2 linked regions of the Hymenobacter tibetensis genome follow. Each later gene encodes a partner of the first gene's protein in a complex. Links are inferred from orthologs where the notes say so. Each region holds a gene or a part of one and is shown on either strand. Other genes may lie near its edges.

Region 1 (7,083 bases):
AATGATGGAACAAACCGAAACCGACCTCGTAAACAAACGGCTAACAGAGCAGACGGTCATGCGTCAACGCCAAATTCTGACCCGCTTGCTGGAAGCCGAGAAGTCGGCACGGGAGCGAGACCAGGACGATAAGCGTGAAGCGCAAACCGCCAAGACTCTGCCGCCCGTATTTCCACCTGCCTTCGAGCAGTACAAACGCCAGAAAGACCGCCAAACTGAACTTCTCCGTACTGTCCCTACCACACTCACGCCCTATTACCAGCGGGAAGTCAGCGAATATTTTCAGAAAATGAAATAGCGTTCCACTAAGTTTGCGCCCCGCCGTTCCTTACCCTTTCCTATGAAGCAGGTTAAAATTCAGATTCCCTCGCTTGTCGAGAACATTCGTGTTGTGGAGAGTTTCATCGACAACTCGAAGGATACCTTCCATATCGAAGACGATATTTATGGTAATATCATGGTGGCAGTGACGGAGGCCGTGAACAACGCCATCCGCCACGGTAACAAGTTCGACAAGGACAAGAACGTGTACTTGTCGCTGTACGTGGACACCGACCGAGTGAAGTTCGAGGTGGAAGACGAAGGTCAAGGCTTCGATTACACGAATCTGATTGACCCTACCGCTCCCGAAAACCTGGAAAACCCTGGTGGCCGTGGCATCTTCCTGATCCGCCACCTCGCCGACGAGGTGGAGTTCAGCAAAGACGGCCGCAACGTGCAGCTCACGTTCATGCTTTCTGCTCCTTCTGAAGCTGCCAACGCAGGCGAAGACACCACTTCCAGCACCTATCAGGCATGATCCAGCACCCGCCCGGCACCGAACACGAAATGAACAGCGGCCTCCCTCAAGACTCGCATGAGTCGCATGGTATCGAGTTTTTGGTGGAAGATGTGCCGTTCGAGCTAGCCGATGCCGAGGCGTTGGGCTCTTGGATTGAGCGGGTGATAGATGTGCACGAATATGAATTGGTGCAGCTGACCTACATTTTCTGCTCCGACGAGTACTTGCACCGCGTCAACGTCGAATACCTCGACCACGACACGTACACCGACGTCATCACTTTCGACAATGCGGACGACGCCGACATTATCGAAGGCGACATTTTCATTTCGGTGGAGCGAGTTCGTGAAAACGCGCAGCAACTTGGTGTTGCCTTCATCGACGAGTTGCACCGCGTCATGATCCATGGCGTGCTGCACTTGCTTGGCTACGCCGACAAAGATCTGATCAGCCAGACGGCCATGCGAGCGAAAGAGGATTACTGCCTCTCGCTGCGCACTTTCTAGCTAGCGCAGGTTCCTTGCTACCCTAGGCGTGGGCCTCTCTACAAAACGTCCGCTCCAAACGCGGGCGTTTTCTGCGTTGTAGCTACCCCATTGCTATATTTATACTTCTTCAACACTCCAGCGGCTATAGCTGTTCTGTAGCAGCTGCCCAGCTCGGGGACTTGGCAATTACACCCTATTCATTACCTGTTGCCTACCTGGCATAACACTATATGACCTCTTCCTACATGCCCGTTATCAGAGGCGACATGCTGGATTTCTACTTGAGCCAGGGATACTACCGCATGATTCAGGATCTGTTTACGTGTCGGTTTCTGGCCGTGAACGATGAGTACCATACCGTACACTGGCTTCGGCTGGTGCTGCCCGACGTGCGCTATGGCAGTGAGCAGCGCCGCTTACTACGCCTCAATGAGCGGTTTTCAAGCGAGATAAAACCATTGCGGCTCACGGCGGAGATAGAAGCCCTGTATGCGTTATACCGCACTTCCATCACCTTCGATGCGCCCGAAACCGTGGAGGCATTCCTGTTGGCCGGCGCAACGCACACCATATTCAACACCACCATTGTGGAGGTGCGGGATGGACAGCAGTTGATTGCCGCCGGTATTTTCGATAGTGGCGCCCGCACCATGATGGGCATTATGAATTTCTACGACCCCAGCTACCGCAAATACAGCTTGGGGAAGTACCTGATGCTGCTCAAAATCAACTATGCCATTAGCCAGCACATGGCCTATTACTATCCTGGCTATCTGGTCCACAACTACCCGAAGTTCGACTACAAGCTGTTTCCTTGCCTGGCAGCCACTGAAGTCTATGATTGCCTCAACAGCTTGTGGCTGCCGTTTTCGTGGGATGCCGTAGCCACCCAATCGGCAAGCCTGATAACGGAGTGGCAGGAAGGCAGCCTAGGCGGCTACGATATCGACTAGGCCAGCCAGCTCCGCACAAAACAGAGGATTAGTATCTATCTTTGCGCACGTTCTGAGCGGGTTGCATCTGCTTTTCCGATTTCAATTTCACCGGAATGCCCGCACCGTAGCGGGCGTTTTGCCTCTAGTATCAAGTGCCGGTTGGGAGAGTCGTTGCTACCGTTGAACGACCTGTACGGTAACTGGTGTTACCCCCGACAAACTACTTATGCCTCGCCAAGCCGGAGCTTGGCGCTACCACCATGTTTCAGCAAGAAGAATACGACGTTATTGTAGTAGGAGCGGGCCACGCGGGCTGTGAGGCCGCCGCGGCTGCCGCTAATTTGGGCTCCAAAGTCCTGCTCGTAACGATGAACATGAACACCATCGCGCAGATGTCGTGCAACCCGGCTATGGGTGGCGTGGCTAAAGGCCAGATTGTGCGCGAAGTGGACGCTTTGGGCGGCCAGTCGGGCATTATCACCGACAAGACGATGATTCAGTTTCGGATGCTGAACCGCTCGAAAGGCCCCGCCATGTGGAGCCCCCGGGCGCAGTCGGACCGGATGCGCTTTGCCGAGGAGTGGCGCAATACGCTCGAACAAACGCTAAACGTGGACTTCTGGCAGGAAGCCGTAATGGGCTTATTAGTAGAAAACGATACGGTCGTGGGCGTGAAAACCCAACTCGGTATCGAGTTCCGTAGCAAAGCGGTGGTGCTCACCAACGGCACCTTCCTGAACGGCCTGATTCATATTGGCGAGAAAAACTTCGGGGGTGGCCGCGCCGCCGAGCGTGGTAGCACCGGTATCACCGAGCAGCTCAAAGAGCTAGGCTTTGAGGCGGGCCGCATGAAAACCGGTACCCCTCCCCGCGTAGACGGCCGCAGCCTCGACTACTCGAAAATGGAAGAGCAGCCCGGCGACGAGGCACCCAGCAAATTCAGCTACCTGCCCACGCCGCCGCTGGCCAAGCAGCGCCCGTGCTACATCACCTACACCAACTCCGAGGTGCACGACATCCTGCGCGAAGGCTTCGAAAAGTCGCCGATGTTCCAGGGCCGCATCAAGGGCTTGGGGCCACGCTATTGCCCATCGGTAGAAGACAAAATCAACCGCTTCGCTGACAAGGACCGGCACCAGATTTTTGTGGAGCCGGAAGGCTGGAGTACGGTGGAAGTGTACGTGAACGGTTTTTCGAGCAGCTTGCCCGAGGACGTGCAATATCGCGCCCTGCGCAAAATTGCGGGTTTCGAGAAAGCCAAGATGTTCCGGCCCGGCTACGCCATCGAGTATGACTTCTTCCCACCAACGCAGCTTAACCTCACGCTGGAAACCAAGCAAGTACGCAACCTGTATTTCGCGGGCCAGATCAACGGCACCACAGGCTACGAGGAAGCTGCTTGCCAGGGCCTCATGGCTGGCATCAACGCCCACAACCGCGTGCACGGCAAAGACCCCTTCATCCTGAAGCGGAGCGAAGCCTACATCGGTGTGCTCATCGACGACCTCGTCAACAAAGGCACCGACGAGCCCTACCGCATGTTTACGAGCCGCGCCGAGCACCGCATCTTACTGCGCCAGGATAACGCCGACCTGCGTCTGACGCCCCTTGGTTACGCAATTGGGCTGGCTTCGGAAGAGCGGATGGAGTTGGTGCGCGAGAAAGAGCGCCAAACCAGCGAGGTGGTGGATACGCTGAAAAACTTCGCCATTGAGCCCGCCGAAATCAACGGATTGCTAACGGAACAGGGGTCGGCTACTATCACCGAGAAAACCCGTGCCATCAACCTGCTGCGCCGCCCCAACATCGAGTTGGCTACCCTCACGAGCGTGCTGCCGGGCCTTACGCTGGCCTTGGCGCCGTACGGCCCCGAGGCGCTAGAGCAAGCCGTGATTCTGGTGAAGTACGAAACCTATATCGAGAAGGAAAATCAGCAAGCCATCCGGGCCGCGGAGCTAGAAAACTTCGTAATTCAGGGCCGCCTTGATTACAAAGCCATGCCGGCCCTGTCGCACGAAGCCCGCGAAAAGCTGCTCAAAGTGCAGCCCGAAACTATTGGCCAGGCTGCCCGCATCAGCGGCGTTTCGCCCGCCGATATTTCGGTGCTCATGGTGTACCTTGGCCGATGAAACTGGGAACGGTAATTAGCTACCGTTCCCGTTTCTTGCTCCTGACGGGCATACTAACCGGGCTTGTTCTGGGTGGTTCATCAGTCGGGTTGCTTCTAGATCACCGATTTGCGGAGCGCTATTTGTGGCTAGGCTTTCTAACGCTAGGTTGCTGGCTGATGTTGGCCGTGCAAGCATTCCTTGCCGTTGTCGTTATGGTTCGTCGGCTACTAGGTCGGCGTTGGGTTTCAGCATTGGGCTGGCTTCTGTTGGTGGGTTTGGGTGCCGGAGTTTTGGGCGCAACGCTGCTACCAGTGACGGTGCTGTGCGGGGGCGGCGTCTCGGTTGGAGAACCGCCACCAGGCAATCCAGAGCAAATAGAGGCTGACCGTTTGTCTGAATTCAAGTAGCTGCCTGACTATAGCCTCAAAAGTCTATTTTTGCTAATGCAACCTAAACGGCAGCCTGATGCAAGTCAGGCTGCTTCGCTTATAGTCTGAACCTGTGTCTTACGAACGATTGGAGAAGTGCCCGGTTTGCGGCAAAACGGAGTTTCGCAACAAGCTGGTAGTGGAAGACAAATCGGTGAGCAAGGAAAGCTTTGCCATTCAGCAGTGCGAAGCGTGCAGTTTTCAGTTCACCAATCCTCGGCCCGACGCGGCCCACATTGGCCGGTATTACGAGTCCGACGACTATGTGTCGCATAACAGCGGTGCCGCGGGCGTCATCAACCAAGCCTACAAAGTAGCGCGCTTTTTCACGTTGCGGCGGAAGGTGGGGCTCATCAACAAGCTGGCGCCGCGCAAAGGCCGCCTGTTTGATTATGGCTGCGGAACAGGTCATTTTCTGGAAGCTGCCAAGAACAATGGTTGGCAGGTAGCTGGCTGGGAACCCAATGTCCGGGCCCGTGAAGAAGCCTCGCGCCGGGCCGGCCAGCCGATTGGCACCGAAAGCCTAGCTTCCTTCGAGAGCGGCAGCTTCGACGCCATTACGCTGTGGCACGTGCTCGAACACGTACACGAGCTCAATGAAACCCTTCAGCAACTGGTAAGCTTACTGAAACCCGACGGGGTACTGTTAATAGCCGTGCCCAACGTGGAAAGCCTCGATGCCCAACACTATCGGCAAGACTGGGCCGCCTACGATGTGCCGCGCCATCTCTACCATTTCAGCTTGAAAACCATGACGCAGCTGCTCAAGAGGCACAAGCTGACGGTGGTAGATACGCTACCCATGGCGCTAGATGCCTATTACGTGAGCATGCTCAGCGAAAAGCACAAAGCCGAGCGGGGAGGAGGAATCGTGTCGGTGCTGAAGGCCGGATACAAGTCCAACCAGTACGCAGCGCAGCACGAGGGCCAGTACTCCAGCTTGATTTACGTGGCCGCCAAGCGCTGATTGTAGATGGGGCTGCCAGCTAGATACGTATTTGGGTCGTTGCTGGCACTGCCCCTCCATGCTGGTGGGGTAGGGGAGGGCCACCCGTCTGACGCCGGCGCAACAGCCACTGCCGCATATACTCGGCAGCATACGCACGTTGTGGTTAGCATAGCGCCCGACACCACTCGGAAGTCACTTTCCGCGGATACCACGCGCCGCCCGGCCCTCGTTCCTGATACGACCACCGTGCCGGCTGATGAAGACCACCCGACCCGCAAAACCACTGTATGGACCGTGCTGGCCATTGCGGCACTAACTATTTCCACGCTTCTGCTTTATAATGTCCGTTCGCGCTAACCTTCTTTTTCTGCTCGCTGCTGGTGCTGGGCTGGCTGGCTGTGCTTCCATTAGTTCGCCTACCGGCGGGGAGAAGGACATTATTCCGCCCACGCTGGAAAGCTCAACTCCCCCAAATGGCAGCCGCAACTACAAAGGCCAAGTGGTGCGGTTGGTATTCTCTGAGTCGGTGCAGCTCAAAGACCTCAACAAGAACCTCATCATTTCGCCGGCCTTACCCGAAGACAACCCCTACAAACTCCGGGAAGACCGCACGTCTATTTCTCTGCTCTTCGATAAGCCGCTCGACCCGAACACCACCTATTCGTTTAATTTCGGCAATGCCGTTACCGACATCACCGAAAGCAACCCGGCAACGAATGTTGTAGTGAGCTTCAGCACGGGCGCCGTGCTTGATTCGGGCGCCGTGCGTGGCAGCGTTCGGGAGTTGCTGACCGACAAGCCGGCCGATGCGGTTTCGGTGTTGATGTACCCCGAATCCGATACGGCGGGGGTGCGCCGCGGGCGGCCTTACTACCTGGCCCGCGCCGACAAAAACGGAGCATTTGCGCTGCGTAACCTGAAAGCCGGCCGCTACCGTATCTACGCTTTGGCCGACAAAAACCAGAACACCCGCTACAACGAGGGCGAGAAGATAGCCTACCTCCCCGATTTCATTACCGTTGGCCCCCGGCCCGATTCGGTTCAGTTGCTACTAGTACGGCCCGATGCGCGCCGGCCCATCATCAACAGCCGGCAGGGCACTTTTTCGCAGTTCCGGGTAACCTACGGGGAAGGCCTACGGACGGCCGTTATTTCCTCGCTCGGCGCAGCTGCTACACCGCCACAGCTCACCGAGGCACTGCAACTCGCTGAGCAAGGCCGCGTGGTGGCACTGTTCAAGACCCCAACGCTAACCGAGGGACGCTACTTATTAGCCGCCACCGATAGTGCCGGCAACGTCTCCCGCGACACGGTGAACGTACGATTTCCCGGCACGGCTCCCACCAAACGCGCCCCAGTCTATTCTGTGGATGGGGCGCCGCGCGATGTGT
Region 2 (7,050 bases), 3.0 Mb from region 1 along the record:
CTTCTTTACCAGCCCCACCCTAGCACCCAGCGCTGCCGGCCCACCAAGCTATTCGAGTACTTGGCGCACGGCTTGCCCATGGTTGTGCCCAAGAACCCGTTGTGGGAGGCCAGCATCCGTCGCCACCAAGCCGGGATAGTAGTTGATGGGCGGGATATAGCAGCAGCAGCCCGCACCTTGCTGGAGCAGGTAGAGAAGCTCGTTTTTTACCCTCGCGGCGTCCCGACAGAAGCTTTCTGGGCATCGGAACACACAAAATTATGGGGGCTGATGGATTCCATCTGGTAACTGCCGACCTTTGCCGGCCGTTTACAAAGCAGCACTGCGGGTTTTTAGTACCTTCGGCACCTTTTCTTCGTCTCTTCGTCTCTCTCTCCCAAACCTACCTCTCTATGTCCACTCTTCGCCATTCCGAAATTGCTGGCGTCGGCCACTACGTGCCTAGCCGCGTGGTTACCAACGCCGACCTCACTACGCTCATGGAAACGACTGATGAATGGATTCAAGAGCGCACCGGCATCCAGGAACGCCGCTGGTTCGAGGAAGGCAAAGATACCACGGCCAACATGGGAGCCGCCGCCGCGCGCAAAGCCTTGGAAATGGCTGGCCTCACCCCCGACGATGTGCAGATGATCGTTTTTGCTACGCTCTCGCCCGACTATTTCTTCCCTGGCTCTGGTGTACTGCTCCAACGCGAACTAGGCATCAAGGCTCCCATCCCGGCTTTCGACGTGCGCAATCAGTGCTCGGGTTTCGTATACGCGTTGAGCATGGCCGACCAGTTCGTTCGCACCGGCATGTACGACACCGTGCTGGTAGTAGGCTCTGAGATTCACTCTTCCGGCCTCGACAAAACCACCCGGGGCCGCGGCGTATCGGTTATCTTCGGTGACGGCGCAGGGGCTGTGATTCTACGCCCCAGCACCCGCGAGGGACATGGCATTCTGAGTACGCACCTGCACTCGCAAGGCGAATTTGCCGAGGAATTGATTGTGAAAGAGCCAGGTTCCAACCGCGAAGACCGGGTGGGCTACGTGGTGGCCAACGAGCTGGACATGTACCCGTACATGAACGGCCAGAACGTGTTCAAACACGCGGTGGTGCGCTTTCCACAGGTAATCAAGGAGGCACTAGATCAGAACGGCTACCAGCCCCAAGATCTGAACATGCTCATCCCGCACCAAGCTAATCTGCGCATTACGCAGTATGTGCAACAGAAAATGGGCCTCTCCGACGATAAAATCTTCAGCAACATCCAACGTTACGGCAATACCACCGCCGCCAGCGTCCCGATTGCACTCAGCGAAGCCCTACAGGAAGGCCGCATCCAGCGTGGCGACTTGGTGTGTCTAGCAGCTTTCGGTTCCGGTTTCACCTGGGCCTCCGCCTTGATTAAGTGGTAGCAGTTGCTTCTGAATGTAGAATTCTGAACGAAGGACGCTAACCAATCTTTTTGTACTAGCGGCCTTCATTCACTTCATACTTCAGAATTCTAAATCCATACTTGAAAAGAATGCCCAGCTTCACCGAGGAAAACTATCTGAAAGCCATTTACAAGCTGGCCGAAGCCTCTCCGGGCTCCGAGGTTAGCACGAATGGTATAGCAGAAGTATTACAGACGCGGGCTGCCTCGGTGACAGACATGCTGCGTCGGCTTGGGGAAAAGGGCCTGCTCCACTACCAGCGGTACAAAGGCGTTTCGCTAACGGCGGAAGGCCGGCAGTTGGCGTTGCTCACCATTCGGAAGCATCGGCTGTGGGAAGTGTTTCTGGTTCAGAAGCTGGGCTTCAATTGGGACGAAGTACATGAAGTGGCCGAGCAAATGGAACACATCCATTCCCCGCTGCTGGTTCGCCGTCTCGATGAGTTCCTCGGGTTCCCGCGCCTCGACCCGCACGGCGACCCCATCCCAACGGAAGACGGTGCTGTGCTTCGTCCCCAAAACCGCCTCGTAGCCGACCTCTGCCCCGGCGACCAAGGCCAGCTGATGGCCGTCAAGAACACCTCGCCGGCCTTCTTGCAGTACCTAGATAAGGTAGGTCTCAAGCTAGGTTCTCACCTTGAAGTACTGGATAAGATAGAGTTTGACAACTCACTAGAAATCAGAATAAACAAAAAGTCTATACTTATGCTTTCTCCTGAGGTTGGGAGGAATTTGTTTGTAGCTGGTTAATCAAAAGCATCTGCATAATTAGATAGCAAAACGCAGCCTGATGGTTTAATCCCAGTGGCTGCGTTTTTCACTTACTACCCTACGGCTCGATGCCAATAGCGCGGCGTAGGTACTCAGCAATTATCCCTTAACGCGCCCTTGGTTGCGTACCTTCGCGGCCTCAACTTTTCCTTCTCTTTCTCGTGGCTGCTCTTCCTCCTGCCCTGTCCGATACCATTGTTGCCCTTTCAACGCCGCCCGGTGCAGGAGCCATTGCGCTGGTTCGGCTTTCTGGCGCCGCCGCCATTAGCTTGGTAGCTGAGGTATTCACGGGAAAGCGCCTGCTCGATCAGCCCAGCCACACCCTCCATTTCGGCACCATCCGTGAGGAAGACCGCATCATCGACGAGGTAGTCGTTTCACTGTTCCGTGCTCCTAACTCGTACACCCGCGAGGATGTAGTGGAAATTAGTTGCCACGGCTCCGACTATATCGTGCAGCAGTTGCTGCTGCTATTCACGCGCCGTGGGGCCCGCCTAGCCGAGGCTGGCGAGTTCACCAAGCGGGCCTTCCTGAATGGCGCCTTCGACCTCGCCCAAGCCGAAGCGGTAGCCGACCTGATTGTGGCCGACTCCCAGCTCTCTCACCAGGTAGCAATGCAGCAGATGCGGGGCGGCTTTTCCCGGGAGTTGAAAGACCTCCGGGCGCGGCTAGTTCAGTTTGCGGCCCTGCTGGAGTTGGAGTTGGACTTCGGAGAAGAAGACGTGGAGTTTGCCGACCGTACGGGGCTAGTCAGGCTACTTCAGGAAGTACAGGCGCTGGTCCAACGTCTACTGCGCTCGTTCGAGCTAGGCAACGTTATCAAGAATGGCGTGACTACCGTTATTGCCGGCCGGCCCAACGCTGGCAAAAGCACGTTGCTCAACTCGCTACTCAACGAGGAGCGCGCTATCGTTTCAGCAGTGGCAGGCACCACCCGCGACCTGATTGAAGACGAAGTAAGCTTAGATGGAATACGTTTCCGCTTCGTCGACACAGCAGGCCTGCGCGACACCACTGACATAGTGGAATCCATTGGCGTGGAGCGGACCTTGAAGCGGGTAAAGCAAGCGGCTTTAGTTATTTATCTGTTTGATTTAACGGAAACTAGCCCTAGTCAGCTTGAAGCAGAGATTGAAGCGCTTCAGTTATCCCCTGCCACTCCCATATTAGCCATCGGCAACAAGCTCGATGTGGCTTCCGAAGAAGAACAAGCGGCTTTCCGAACCCGTCCCAGCACCGTGCTGATTGCTGCCAGCCGCGGCGACGGCCTCGACGAGTTGCGCCAGCTTTTGCTGGCCCGGGTACGGGGTGAAGGCTTAGACCGCACAGGCAGCAGCACGATCGTCACCAACCTGCGGCATGCCCGCAGTCTGGAAGCCGCTACCCTCGCCCTCGATGCCGTACTATCCGGTCTCACGAGTGGTACCGGCACCGAATTACTCGCCGCTGACCTCCGGCACGCCTTGGCATCGTTAGGAGAAATCACCGGTGAGATTTCCTCTGACGACCTTCTTACCAGCATCTTCACTCAGTTCTGCATTGGCAAGTAGCTGACCAACCTTCAATACGTCATCACCAATAAAGCGCACCACCTTAAGTACGGTTTATCGGTGCTGCTCATAGGTGTTGGGCGGTAGGGCTTGCTGAAGCAGTTGCATTTCCTGTGCTGTTAAGGGCGGGGCTTCGGCGAGTGCTACAGCCTCGGCAAGTTGCTCTTCCGTGCGAATGCCTAATATTGCCGATGACACGGCAGGATGGTGCAACACGAAACGTGCCGCCACTTCCACTGCAGTACGCGCATTGGCTTGTGCCACTCTCCGTACAGCAGCGGCGGCGCTATCTACAACCTCCTTTGGATAGCTTAGGTATTCCTTGGAAGCCTTGCCTACGAGCAACCCTTGCGCAAAGCTGCCCCGCGCCAGCACTCCTATCTGGTGCTCTTGTAACAGTGACAAGCAGCTTTCCTCTGGCCGCCGATCCAGCAGGCTATACTGCATCATTACGCTGGCCAGGTTGGCACGTTCTACATACTCCCGAACAACGTTGGGGCGAATAGACGAAATACCGTATGCCCGAATCCTTCCCTGCTGCTTAAGTAGCTCAAACGCCTCTATAAGTTCATCGAGCGGGTCGTCGAGGGTACCACCGTGCAATTGATACAGGTCAATGTACTCCGTTTCGAGGCGCTTTAGGCTTTCTTCGACTGCCTGCAACACGTAGGCTTTTGTGGGGGCCCAGTCCCAACCGCTACCATCGGGCCGCCATACATTGCCTACTTTGGTGGCAAGTACTACATCCTTGCGGTGGCCTTTGAACGCCTTGCCCACAGTGGTTTCGTTTGCCCCTCGCTGGTACAGATCTGCCGTGTCGAAGAAGGTGATGCCCTGATCTAAGGCACTATACAACAGGGTGCGGTTAGTTGCGTAATCGGTACCGAGCGACATGCAGCCAAATCCAATTTCACTTACCTGCAACCCGGAATTTCCTAGCGTTTTGTATCTCATTGGGTGATGCTTAGTGTAACACAGATGCTGCTTTACTTGCATCATCCCGTTCTGGTTGATTTTCCCTCTGCCTACGCTACTTCACACTTGGTTGCGGACAGCAACGCAGCTACGTGCCGCACGCATCATGTGTGATATAATTGGCTGGCCTATTTACGGATGCACTGCTTGCTAACTTACTAGCCTACCCACTCTTATCAACAGAAGCCAAGTTATTGCGTACAATAAACCGCGAATGTTCGCTAGAATGCGGGTGAAAAAGCCGGCCGAACACTGTGTATTTTGCCGGACTGTGCTTCTTTTGCAAGTACTTTCTCACATCTAAACAACATACAGGGGCTCACGGTAGTATAGAACTCAACTACCACGCTGGCTTTTCAGCTTGCTGGTTATTCTTTAGCTTCGCCCCTGAACCACCCTTCTACCCCTCTCCTATGGCAGAATCTGCTGAGATTATCCTCGACGGCAAATCGATTATGTTGCCCGTCATTGAAGGCACCGAACACGAAAAAGCATTTGACATCGGAAAGCTGCGGGACCAAACCGGTTACGTAACCCTCGATTCTGGCTACAAAAACACCGGCGCTACCAAGAGCGCCATTACATTCCTCGATGGAGAGGAAGGCATTCTGCGGTACCGCGGCTATCCTATCGAGCAACTAGCCGAGAAATCGTCGTTTCTGGAAGTAGCGTATTTGCTTATCTACGGCGCATTGCCTTCCAAAGCCGAACTCGATGAGTTCAGCCATCAAATCACCAAGCATACGCTGGTGCACGAAGATGTCCGCAAGATTTTTGATGGTTTCCCATCAGCGGCACATCCTATGGCTATTCTTAGCAGCCTTATCTGCTCGCTTACGGCGTTCTATCCCAAGAGCATCGACCCCAACCAGAGCGCAGAGGAAATGAATCTGAACATCCTGCGTTTGATGGCCAAAATCTCGACCATCGCCGCCTGGACGTACAAGAACTCGCAGGGCCACCCTCTCAATTATCCCCGCAACGACCTCGACTACACGTCCAACTTCCTCTACATGATGTTCAGCTTCCCTACGGAGAAGTACGACATCAACCCAGTGGTGGTGAGCGCGCTCAACAAGTTGCTTATCCTGCACGCCGACCATGAGCAGAACTGTTCCACTTCTACGGTGCGCTTGGTGGGCTCAGCTAATGCTAGCTTGTACGGCTCGGTTTCGGCTGGTATCAACGCCTTGTGGGGCCCCCTGCACGGCGGTGCCAACCAAGAAGTGGTAGAGATGCTGGAAGCCATTCAGGCTGATGGCGGCGACACCAGCAAGTTCATTGCCAAGGCCAAAGACAAGAACGATCCTTTCCGCCTGATGGGTTTTGGCCACCGCGTGTACAAGAATTTCGACCCCCGCGCCAAGATCATCAAGAAGGCCGCCGACGAAGTTCTCACAGCGTTGGGCATCAATGATCCACTGCTGAAAATTGCGCAGGAATTAGAGCAAGCGGCTCTCACCGACCCTTATTTCGTGGACCGCAAGCTGTATCCGAACGTGGACTTCTATTCGGGCATCATCTACAAAGCCATTGGCATCCCAACCGAGATGTTCACGGTGATGTTCGCCCTCGGGCGCCTCCCCGGCTGGATTGCGCAGTGGAAAGAAATGCGTGAGAACAAGGAGCCAATTGGTCGTCCGCGCCAGATTTACACGGGCGAACTAGAGCGCGACTACGTAAGCATCGAGAACCGCTAGGTAGCTCCAACGACTAGTCCGGGCTAAAACGAAGAAGCCGGCTCCCTAGGGAGCCGGCTTCTTCGTTTTAGCCCGGACTGACTATCGGGCGCTGAACGCCATCAAGTCGGCTTTAGATTGCGTGTACACAGCCATTTGACGTGGCCATAAGATGGTGGCAAGGTCCCACTCGTAGTGCGCTTGCATTTCAGCAAGTTTCTGGTCGAGGGCGGCAGGATCTGAAGCCAAACGAGCTTTTGTTTCCTGCACCTCGTTCAGCATACGCACGTTCAACTGACGGACCTTCACGTATTGTCCTTCGCTGAGCTGGGTTTTTTGAGCCAGTTGCTTGGTCATTTGTGTGGCCCGGTCGGTGGTCCGGTTTTGGTCACCAGAACCGGCTTCAGCCAGTTGGACAGAGCCAACTATGAGAGCGAAAACTAGAGGAGTAAAGATGTTTTTCATGATGGGGACATTTTAGGGTTGGAAATTGGCAATGGTATGGAGCAGCAGTTAGCAAGCCGCAATAGCAACCTGGCAACATTATGTACTAAATATACAATACTATTAAATTAAGTCAAAATAAATTATAGGTTTATTTATAGACTTAAGAGACTCTATATTCTCATTTTAAGAAAATACTGACTTAGGG

The links.
Region 2: the proteins of mnmG (region 1) and mnmE are in contact, whole or in part, in a solved structure (PDB 9HIP), measured with the Escherichia coli proteins. The link is inferred for Hymenobacter tibetensis from one-to-one orthologs.

What each region holds. Positions count from the first base shown.
Region 1 is NZ_CP094669.1:5,703,763-5,710,845, forward strand. Bases 1,979-4,898 are described here. They hold mnmG (tRNA uridine-5-carboxymethylaminomethyl(34) synthesis enzyme MnmG), read left to right. Parts: upstream 1,979-2,464; coding sequence 2,465-4,333; downstream 4,334-4,898. Other genes in these bases: MTX78_RS23040 (GNAT family N-acetyltransferase), read left to right, coding at 1,979-2,222; MTX78_RS23050 (hypothetical protein), read left to right, coding at 4,330-4,722; MTX78_RS23055 (class I SAM-dependent methyltransferase), read left to right, coding at 4,817-4,898. Also shown: MTX78_RS23025 (DUF4175 family protein), read left to right, coding at 1-298; MTX78_RS23030 (ATP-binding protein), read left to right, coding at 341-799; rRNA maturation RNase YbeY, read left to right, coding at 796-1,287; more of MTX78_RS23040, read left to right, coding at 1,500-1,978; more of MTX78_RS23055, read left to right, coding at 4,899-5,710; MTX78_RS23060 (hypothetical protein), read left to right, coding at 5,717-6,049; MTX78_RS23065 (Ig-like domain-containing domain), read left to right, coding at 6,033-7,083. UniProt on the Escherichia coli protein: NAD-binding protein involved in the addition of a carboxymethylaminomethyl (cmnm) group at the wobble position (U34) of certain tRNAs, forming tRNA-cmnm(5)s(2)U34.
Region 2 is NZ_CP094669.1:2,676,979-2,684,028, reverse strand. The notes cover bases 1,663-4,549. They hold mnmE (tRNA uridine-5-carboxymethylaminomethyl(34) synthesis GTPase MnmE), read left to right. Parts: upstream 1,663-2,355; coding sequence 2,356-3,744; downstream 3,745-4,549. Other genes in these bases: MTX78_RS10685 (aldo/keto reductase), read right to left, coding at 3,799-4,549; MTX78_RS10695 (metal-dependent transcriptional regulator), read left to right, coding at 1,663-2,173. Outside these bases: MTX78_RS10705 (glycosyltransferase), read left to right, coding at 1-288; MTX78_RS10700 (3-oxoacyl-ACP synthase III family protein), read left to right, coding at 393-1,403; more of MTX78_RS10695, read left to right, coding at 1,514-1,662; more of MTX78_RS10685, read right to left, coding at 4,550-4,698; MTX78_RS10680 (citrate synthase), read left to right, coding at 5,133-6,419; MTX78_RS10675 (hypothetical protein), read right to left, coding at 6,501-6,863. UniProt on the Escherichia coli protein: Exhibits a very high intrinsic GTPase hydrolysis rate. Involved in the addition of a carboxymethylaminomethyl (cmnm) group at the wobble position (U34) of certain tRNAs, forming tRNA-cmnm(5)s(2)U34.